DNA from 4 places in the Bacillus sp. NMTD17 genome. Region 4 is predicted to be linked to each of the others. Evidence: riboswitches for the same ligand, from Rfam matches in the RefSeq annotation. Region 4 holds a riboswitch; each other region holds the start of a gene.
What was found. Region 4 has a riboswitch for S-adenosylmethionine ahead of C6347_RS08445 (bifunctional homocysteine S-methyltransferase/methylenetetrahydrofolate reductase). Riboswitches for the same ligand answer to the same signal wherever they lie in the genome.
Positions count from the first base shown of each region.

Region 1: linked by a shared signal. The riboswitch ahead of C6347_RS01175 (sugar ABC transporter substrate-binding protein) and the one ahead of C6347_RS08445 (bifunctional homocysteine S-methyltransferase/methylenetetrahydrofolate reductase) in region 4 are both predicted to bind S-adenosylmethionine.
Region 2: linked by a shared signal. The riboswitch ahead of C6347_RS00880 (5-methyltetrahydropteroyltriglutamate--homocysteine S-methyltransferase) and the one ahead of C6347_RS08445 (bifunctional homocysteine S-methyltransferase/methylenetetrahydrofolate reductase) in region 4 are both predicted to bind S-adenosylmethionine.
Region 3: linked by a shared signal. The riboswitch ahead of mtnK (S-methyl-5-thioribose kinase) and the one ahead of C6347_RS08445 (bifunctional homocysteine S-methyltransferase/methylenetetrahydrofolate reductase) in region 4 are both predicted to bind S-adenosylmethionine.

Region 1 is NZ_PVRH01000001.1:242,908-245,107, forward strand. Features, by position in the region: gene C6347_RS01170 (DUF1565 domain-containing protein) at 1-640, shown strand, start outside; SAM riboswitch class I at 757-866, shown strand; gene C6347_RS01175 (sugar ABC transporter substrate-binding protein) at 1,035-2,153, shown strand.
Region 2 is NZ_PVRH01000001.1:186,428-188,627, forward strand. Features, by position in the region: gene C6347_RS00880 (5-methyltetrahydropteroyltriglutamate--homocysteine S-methyltransferase) at 1-1,056, opposite strand, end outside; SAM riboswitch class I at 1,144-1,256, opposite strand; gene C6347_RS00885 (DUF3298 and DUF4163 domain-containing protein) at 1,468-2,145, shown strand.
Region 3 is NZ_PVRH01000002.1:454,131-456,330, reverse strand. Features, by position in the region: gene mtnK (S-methyl-5-thioribose kinase) at 1-1,024, opposite strand, end outside; SAM riboswitch class I at 1,104-1,262, opposite strand; gene C6347_RS07415 (pyridoxal phosphate-dependent aminotransferase) at 1,426-2,200, shown strand, end outside.
Region 4 is NZ_PVRH01000002.1:641,226-643,425, reverse strand. Features, by position in the region: gene C6347_RS08445 (bifunctional homocysteine S-methyltransferase/methylenetetrahydrofolate reductase) at 1-784, opposite strand, end outside; SAM riboswitch class I at 863-981, opposite strand; gene C6347_RS08440 (YajQ family cyclic di-GMP-binding protein) at 1,063-1,554, opposite strand; gene C6347_RS08435 (CvfB family protein) at 1,792-2,200, shown strand, end outside.

The sequences.
Region 1 (2,200 bases), on a different contig from region 4:
AGTATATGAGATTACGAGTGCAGGGAATCCAGCCTATGGCAAAGACATCTCCGCTGGCGGAATTTATGTTGATGGCGGGAAGGACATTGTGATTGATCATAACATCACACATCACAATGACCTGGGGATTGAAGTCACAAGTGAACATAAAGGAAAAATGGCAGATCGCATTCGCATCGAACACAATCAAGTGTATTTGAACCGTTATACAGGTATTTCAATTGGCGGCTATGATAAAAAGCGAGGCGGAACAACAAATACGACGATCTCACATAATATTTTGTACAAAAATGACACAGCCGGCTTAGAAGGCGGTCAATTGTTGATGCAATATCAAGCCGTGAACAATCGAATCACGAATAATATTATGACAGCGAGTGCCTCGCATTACTTAGTCGTGAATCTTTATGGAGTGAATCAAAAGAATACCTTCCAGAAGAACGTGTATGACGACCGAAAAGGTGCAAAGGCATCACAGTGGGTATGGCGTGGGAAATGGATGGAAGGCTACAAAACGTATCTCTTGAAAAGCGGCCAAGATAAAGGATCAGCACACCTCAATCCACAATTTGTGAATGAGAAAAAATATGACTTTCGCCTGAAGAAATCATCACCTGCTAAGAAAATCATCGGAAGTTAAGCATGTCTGAACCACAAACGCATTGTTTTAAATTTTCAAAAAAATCATTGACATTGATGTGACATCACATTAAAGTAAAGAAGACATTTTAACTAAAACAAAATTTCATAACGGATCTCTTATCAAGAGAGGCAGAGGGACTGGCCCTATGACGCCCGGCAACCGTTTCTACTATAGAAATTGGTGCTAATTCCTGCAAAGCTGTTACAGCTTTGACAGATAAGAGAGGAAGACTTCCCGATACATGTTTCATGCAACGGTGATCAAGCCTCTCTTCCAGGAGAGGCTTTTTTTCGTCTCTTTTTCAAATGAAAGAACAGTTTACTGGCGTTTTCCCACTGTTTTACCTAGTTTTCCGATGTGAAAAATAAAAACAACTTGAGGAGGAACAGCAATGAAGCGTAAGCATTTTACATCATGTCTTATATTATTAATGGTATTGACGATCCTATTAACGGGCTGCGGCACTGGATCAAGTGCAGGCTCAAAGGCAAATGCGAACGAAAAGGTCTCCTTTGACAATGTACCGAAGCGATTTGCAAAGGGACAGGGAGCAAAAATTAAAGTCATCCGTAAAATCGGAGGAGATGATCATACAGCGCAGTTTTTAGCTGGGACGAAGGCAGAAGGTGAAGCGCTTGGCTTTACGGTAGATGTCTACACCGCAAATGGAGATACAGCGAAATTCCATGATGCGATCTCTCAGGCGCTGGAAGAAAATTATGATGGCTTTATCATCTCTCATGGGGACGACGAGGCGACCGTCGCTGACGTGAAAAAGATTACAGCGAAGGGCATTCCAGTCGTAGCGTTTGATTCGAATCCTAAGCTGAAGGACATCAAAGGGGTCACAGTGACGTCTCAAGATGACGAACAATTAGCGAAAAAATCATTAGACGCACTCGTATCTGATTTTAAAGAAAAAGCAAATATTGCATACCTCTGGGTAGATGGGTTCCCGCCAATGGTGAGACGAAACAAGGTCTATCAAGAAACGCTCAACCAACACAAAGGGATCAAGGAACTTGACCGCTTTGGCATTGCTTCCTCTGATACGTCTGTTCAAACGCAAAATGCAGTAGCAGCCATGCTGAATAAATATCCAAAGGGTAAACTTGACGCTATTTTTGCCACGTGGGATGCCTTTGCCATTGGCGCAGCAAGAGCGCTAAAGGAAGCAGGAAGAACAGAAGTGAAGATTTACGGGATTGATGTGTCAAATGCTGATCTTCAAGAAATGACAGCGAAAGAAAGTCCATGGAAGTACACAGCAGCGGTTGATCCGAAGCTCATCGGCGCTGTTGACGTGAGAATTCTTGCGAAGAAAATAGCGAGTGAGAAAACGCCATCTTCCTATGACCTTGAGGCCTCTCTCATCTCGCAAAATCAGCTTCAACAAGCAGGAAAAGCCATCAATATGGTCAATCTTGCAGACGAAGTGAAGGGGTTCGGCTCATCGACTGCTTTTGAAGAAGATTGGATGAAGACCTTGAAGAAGCATTATACAAAATAAACGACGTGCACTCTCTTCCATAGAGAGTGTTTCGTTTTTCAGATGAT
Region 2 (2,200 bases), on a different contig from region 4:
TAACAGATTGCCTTCCTCCGTTGAGGCGAACCCGCATTGCGGACTCAAGCAAATCTGGTTAATGTCGACATATTGAGCCGCTTCCTCGATCCGTTTTTTAATCTGTTCAGCCGGCTCAAGCTCACCATATTTTGAAGTGACAAGCCCTAGTACGATTTGGAGGTTTGGGTTCTTCACATAGCGTAGGGGTTCAAAACCGCCAGAACGATCGTCGTCGAATTCTAAAAAGAGACCATCCAGATCTAAGCCGGCGAAAATTGTTTCTGCCGCTGCTTCATAACCGCCTTCAGCTGCCCACGTCGATTTAAAGTTACCACGACAAATGTGCATAGTGATCACCAAATCCTCTGGACGATCGGCAACCGCTTCATTGATTGTTTTCGCAAATGACTCACGAAGTTCATCTTCTTCTCGGCCAAAGGCTTTGATTTGTTCATGCCCTTTTTCAGAAAAGAACACCGCCCATGCTGTATCATCCAACTGTAAGTAGCGGCAGCCTGCATCATAAAAAGCACGGATGGCTTTCTTATACGCCTGTGCCACATCATGGTGGAATGCCTCTAGGCTGTCGTATACTCCTTCTTCAAGTTTTCCACGGAAAAAGAGCATATTCGGACTTGGAATCGTCATTTTAGCCGTATGATCACCAGCGATGCTTTGAAGGAAACGGTAATCCTCTAGCATTGGATGATCTGTAAAGTCAATCTTGTCCGTTACCTTGATGCCACGCGCTTTTGTTGTCGTATTGTGGAATTGAATACCTTGATCCGCTTCAAATCCTTCGACCCCATCTAATCCCTCAAGAAAGTCAAAATGCCACCATGCACGTCTGAATTCTCCATCTGTGACAACCTCTAATCCAATTTCTTTTTGCTTCTCCACAATGCGTGTAATTTCTTCATTTTCAATTTGTCGGAGCTGCTCTGCTGTCAGCGTACCGTCTGCCTTTTGCTTGCGTGCTTCCTTGATACGTTCTGAACGAAGTAAGCTGCCTACTTGATCTGCGCGAAATGGCGGTTTCGTTGTTTTCTTTCCAATGGTTTGTACTTGTGTCATGCTGAATCCCTTCTTTCTACAGGTTAAAAATCAAATAAAAAAGCTCTTCCTTGGATAAGGAAGAGCATCATATACTGAGAGAACTCTGCCTTATCTTCAAACAAGCATCTGCTTGTTTAAGGAATTAGCACCATTCTGTTCCGAGGAACAGCGGTTGCCGGGTTTCACAGGGCCAGTCCCTCCACCACTCTTAATAAGGTTACCTTTTGATTCAATTTTCTTAATAAACATAATTATTCAACTTTTTCGAGAGAAAGTCAATGGTTTTTACTGTTTAATTTTCTACATAAACAAATAATGGTAAACAAACCCGAAGTGGAAAAAGGAAGAATAATATGGAAAAAGTGCTTCTTTTGGTTCTTTTGTCATGGTATACTCAATTGGTAATAGACAAAAATGGGGGTTTTTACTATGACAATGAAAAAAGGCCTAATAATCAGCCTGCTCATTTTTTCGCTGATTGTTTCGTTGTTTGCGCCAGTTGGATCTGCGGATGCCAAACAAGCAAAAAAAGCAAAAGTAAGTACGCACTATTATAAAAAGAAAAAAACATTCAAATATGCACAGGTGAAAAACCTAAGCAAGGCGCATATGAAAACCATCAATCGTGATTTAAAAGAAGATATCGCATTCTCTTATTCTACGTACTTGTTCTTAAAGGACGAAGCGAAAAAGGAAGGCTTTGGGAAGATCACGTACGAAAGATCGTTTAAAACGAAATTTAACAATGGGAAGAAGCTCAGTATCTTAAACTATGACTACATGAATGATGGTGGAATGCATGGGGATACGATGGTTTCCAGCATGAACTATGTGTTAACAAAGAAAAAGACAAAGCAGCTGTTCTTGACAGACGTTGTGAAAACAAAGAAAAAACGTACGAAAGTAAGAGATTATATTTATAACTACACAAAGAAACATAAAAGCAAATTCTATGCGAACCTGAAAAAAAGTGACATTGAAATCAACTACAACACGCAGTATTACTTCACGAAAAAGGGAATTGCTGTTGTCTTCCAGCCATATGAAATTTCACCTTATTATGTAGGAATTCCTATGATTCAAGTTCCTGCGAAGGTATATAAATAAAAAGAAAAACGGCCAATGAATCTGGTCGTTTTTTGTTATTTACTCAAACAAAAAG
Region 3 (2,200 bases), 190 kb from region 4:
TTCGGCGGACAAGCTCACAGCCCGCAAAGCCTGCCGCTTCTTTTAAAATACGGTCAAAGGTTGTTGCTAAAAAACTGTCAGATACACTAAATGCTTCAATGCTGTCTTCTTTCCAAGCTTTTGCGAACACTTCTTTGAATGTCGCCCATACATTGATGACATGGTCAAAAAGGTGCTGCTGATCGTGTTCATTCTCACGAGACAAAGCATTGAGGAACAGGTTAGCGATAAAGTGGCCAATATCGAATCCAAAGGGACCGTAAAAGGCGAATTCTGGATCAATGATTTTTGTTTCCGTCTCATTTGCAAAAATACTGCCTGTATGAAGATCTCCATGAACGAGTGTTTCAGCAGATGTCAGGAAAATACGCTTCAGTTCGGCTGCTTTGGCCTGCACTTCAAGATCTGCCCAAAGCGCTTCGGCAGCTTCTCTTAATTCTTCTTCGAAATCATTTGTGCCGCTATCAAAGAAAGGATCTGTGAAGACGAGTTTTTCAGTAATGTCACAAAGGTCCGGATTCGTAAATTGCTTCACAAATTGTTTTTTGATTTTAGGATTTGTGGCAAAGTCAGAAGTGTAAAAAAGTGTTTTTCCTAAAAATTCTCCTACATGATCGGATAAATGCGGATATTGTTTTCCGGCAATTAGCCCTTTTCTGACGATTTCCAGGTGTGATAGATCCTCCATTGCCGTCACAGCAAGAGCTGTATCTGAATAATAGACTGCAGGTACAAGGTGCGGCGTATATTCTGACTGCTTGATCAGGGCAGCACTTTCAATTCTCGCACGGTCTAATGTAAGCGGCCAGCTCTCTCCGACCACCTTGGCATAGGGCAGGGCCTGTTTGATGATCAATCCTTTTTCTTGTTTGTGATCAAAAATATGAAAGACGTAATTTAAATTCCCGTCACCGATTTCCGTACATGTCAAATGACTGCTTTCTTGGATCAAGCCAAGTCTAATTGCGAGTGCAACTGCCGAGCTTTCTGTTAATTCTTCATATGATGCCGTAAGTGTAACCAATTGCTATCCCTCCAAATCATATAAAAAAGCCTCTTTCTCCTGAGAGAAAGAGGCTTGATGGCGTGTATGCTCAAAGCCTCTCTTATCTCTCAGCACATACGTCTGATGGAATTAGCACCGTGCCCTATAAGACAATTGTCTTGGCGCTTACTTGCTGCGCCCCACTTCACAGTGGTATTAACGGTCGGTTGCTGTTGGGGTCAAAAGGCCAAATCCCTCGCCCAACTCTCGATAAGAGAAATCAATATGTAATTATTTCGTGTCTGTTTGCATTTCTTAATTCAAGATATTATCAGAGCTGCGCTTCACATGTCAATCTTTTTTCAAAATTGCTTTACAATTCATAAAACAATCCATTACAGTGTTTGTATTGTTACGTAACTTGAATAGAAGGTGAAGAAATGGAATTCCAGCAATCAGATGTATTGAAACAATTACCGAAACAATTTTTTGCGTCTCTTGTCCAAAAGGTGCAGAAAAAGATGCAGGAAGGGGCAGATATCATTAATTTAGGGCAGGGAAATCCTGATCAGCCAACCCCTTCGCATATTGTAAAAGCCATGCAGGAAGCGGTATTAAAACCTGAAAATCATCAATACTCGTCATTCCGCGGAACAGCGAAATTAAAAAAGGCTGCCGCCGCCTTTTATGAAAGAGAATATGGTGTCACGCTTGATCCGATGAAGGAGATTGCGATTTTATTTGGCGGGAAAGCGGGACTTGTTGAGCTGCCGCAATGCCTGCTGAATCCTGGAGATACACTCCTTGTCCCAGACCCTGGTTACCCTGATTATTGGTCAGGTGCCGTGCTTGCTGGAGCTCAGATGGTGACGATGCCGCTTCTTGAACAAAATGATTTTTTACCTGACTATGATCGATTGCCTGAGAATGATAAGAAAAAAGCAAAGTTGATGTATTTAAATTATCCTAACAATCCGACAGGTGCCACGGCAAGTCGTGCATTTTTTGAAGAAACCGTTACGTTTGCGAAAGATCACAAACTCTGTGTTGTCCATGATTTTGCCTATGGCGGCATTGGGTTTGATGGGAAAAAGCCGATCAGCTTTTTGCAAACAGATGGAGCGAAAGAGACGGGTATTGAAATTTACACATTATCTAAAACGTATAATATGGCCGGCTGGAGAGTAGGTTTTGCAGCAGGAAATCCGTCTGTTA
Region 4 (2,200 bases):
TAATACGTGCGCCTTGATTTCTAAATTCAAGTGCACTTTTTCGAAAATAATCGTTATCTGTATCATAGACGAGTCTGCCTTCTTCAAGAGAGGGAAGACTGCTGTTAGGATAGACTGATAAATGGGAATTTTCTAAAATCGGTACGCCTTCGAGTGCCTGAATCATATGATAAGGGCCTAGCCTGCAGTTGATGCCGACGACATCTGCGCCAAGAGAGGACAATTCAGATAAACCATCCTTGAGCGGGGTTCCATCCTGCAAAACACCTTGTTCATGCATGGAGACGTTCATGACAATCGGGAGAGTCGTTTCTTTGCGTGCAATTTGGAGAACGGTCTTCGCTTCTTCCATGTCATAGTACGTTTCTAGCAATAATCCGTCAGGCTGTTCATTTAATAGAATGTACAACTGCTCTCTAAAGCTTCGTTTAATTTCTTCAATAGAGTAGGCATTTTTGTTAAATGTTCGAATGCCGCCGATCGTTCCGAGTACATAAGCGGAGCCTGCGGCTGCTTTTGCGATTTGTACGGCCTTTGTATTGATGCGCTTCGTTTCTTCCTCTAAGCCGTAGCGGGATAGTTTAATATAATTCGCACCGTACGTATTTGTTTGGATGATGTCAGCACCAGCCTGCACATATGCCTCATGCACGCGCTTTACTTCCTCTTCTTTCGATAAATTTAATTCTTCAAAGCAGCGGTCAATGCCGTAAGAGTATAAAAGTGTTCCCATTGCACCGTCAGCAATCAGTACGCGGTTTTGTAAGTCTTGTAATAGGCCCATTGGTTTCCTCCTTATTTCTATGTAACAAAAAAAGCCTTCTGATAAGAAGAAGACTTTTTGGCTGTATCGTAATTCTTCTCCTTATCTTCCAAGCAGTTGCTTGCTGGATTTAGCACCTTGGTCATAGAAAATATATTTCTACTACACCGGTTGCTGAGGCTTCACAGGGCCAGTCCCTCTGCCTCTCTTGATAAGAAAGTGATATGAACATGTCAATGAATTGAACTTCCATCAACTGTATCGAAAAAATCGGAAATAATCAATGGAAAATTTGAAATTTATCGAAAATTTATAAATTGAACGTCAATCGGTAAATCTGCCTTGCGCATAAGAGAAATAACCTCTTGTAAATCATCTTTATTTTTCCCTGTTACACGCACTTGGTCATCTTGAAACTGTGACTTCACTTTGATGCCGGATTGCTTAATGAGTGCATTGATCTTTTTGGCGTTGTCTTGATCAATCCCGCTGATCAGCTTCGCGCGCTGGCGTACTGTTCCGCCAAGGGCATGCTCGGTTTTTCCGTAGTCGATGTTTTTGGTAGGAACATCTCGTTTGATCAGCTTTGTCACAAGCACATCTTTTAGCTGCTCCAGCTTAAAGTCATCATCAGAGATGAGAACGAGCTCTTCTTTTTCAAGAGAAATATCACTTTTACTTCCTTTAAAATCATAACGGTTTTTAATTTCTTTCAGCGCTGCTTGAACAGCGTTTTGCACCTCTGGCAGTTCAACCTTCGATACAATGTCAAATGAGCTTTCTTTTGCCATAACACATGACCTCCATGTATAGATATTGCGTCTATTTTATCATGCAAATAGGAGAAGAAGAAACTTTATCGAAGAGACGAGTCAAAGAGTTCAGCCGGCAGCGGTATAAATCGTGTCCAGTTTGTCCACTTTAGCTAACAGAACTAGAGATGTTCATGTGAGGAGAAGTATAGTAGAATAAAGTGAATCAAAAGATGAACGAACGCTCTTTTATGGGCAGATAGGAAGGAAGAGAACATGAGACCAGGTGAGCAACTGACCTTGCAAATAGAGAACGAGATGGAATACGGCTACTTTTTGACAGATGGTGAAGATTCGGTCCTCTTGCACCGCAGTGAGATGACAGAGGATATTGGTGACCGAGATGAAGTAGAGGTCTACTTATATGTAGATCATGAAGAAAGACTGGCTGCCACGATGAAAATACCTACAATCAATGCGCATACATATGGCTGGGTAGAAGTCGTAGACGTGGTAGAAGACATGGGCGCATTTGTCGATGTCGGGCTGTCAAAGGATGCACTTGTTGCAACAGAACACCTCCCGCCTTTTGAGGAAGCATGGCCAAAAAAAGGAGACAAACTCTACTGTATGCTGAAAGTCACAAGCTACGGCAGAATGTTCGCAAAGCCAGCCACTGAAGATG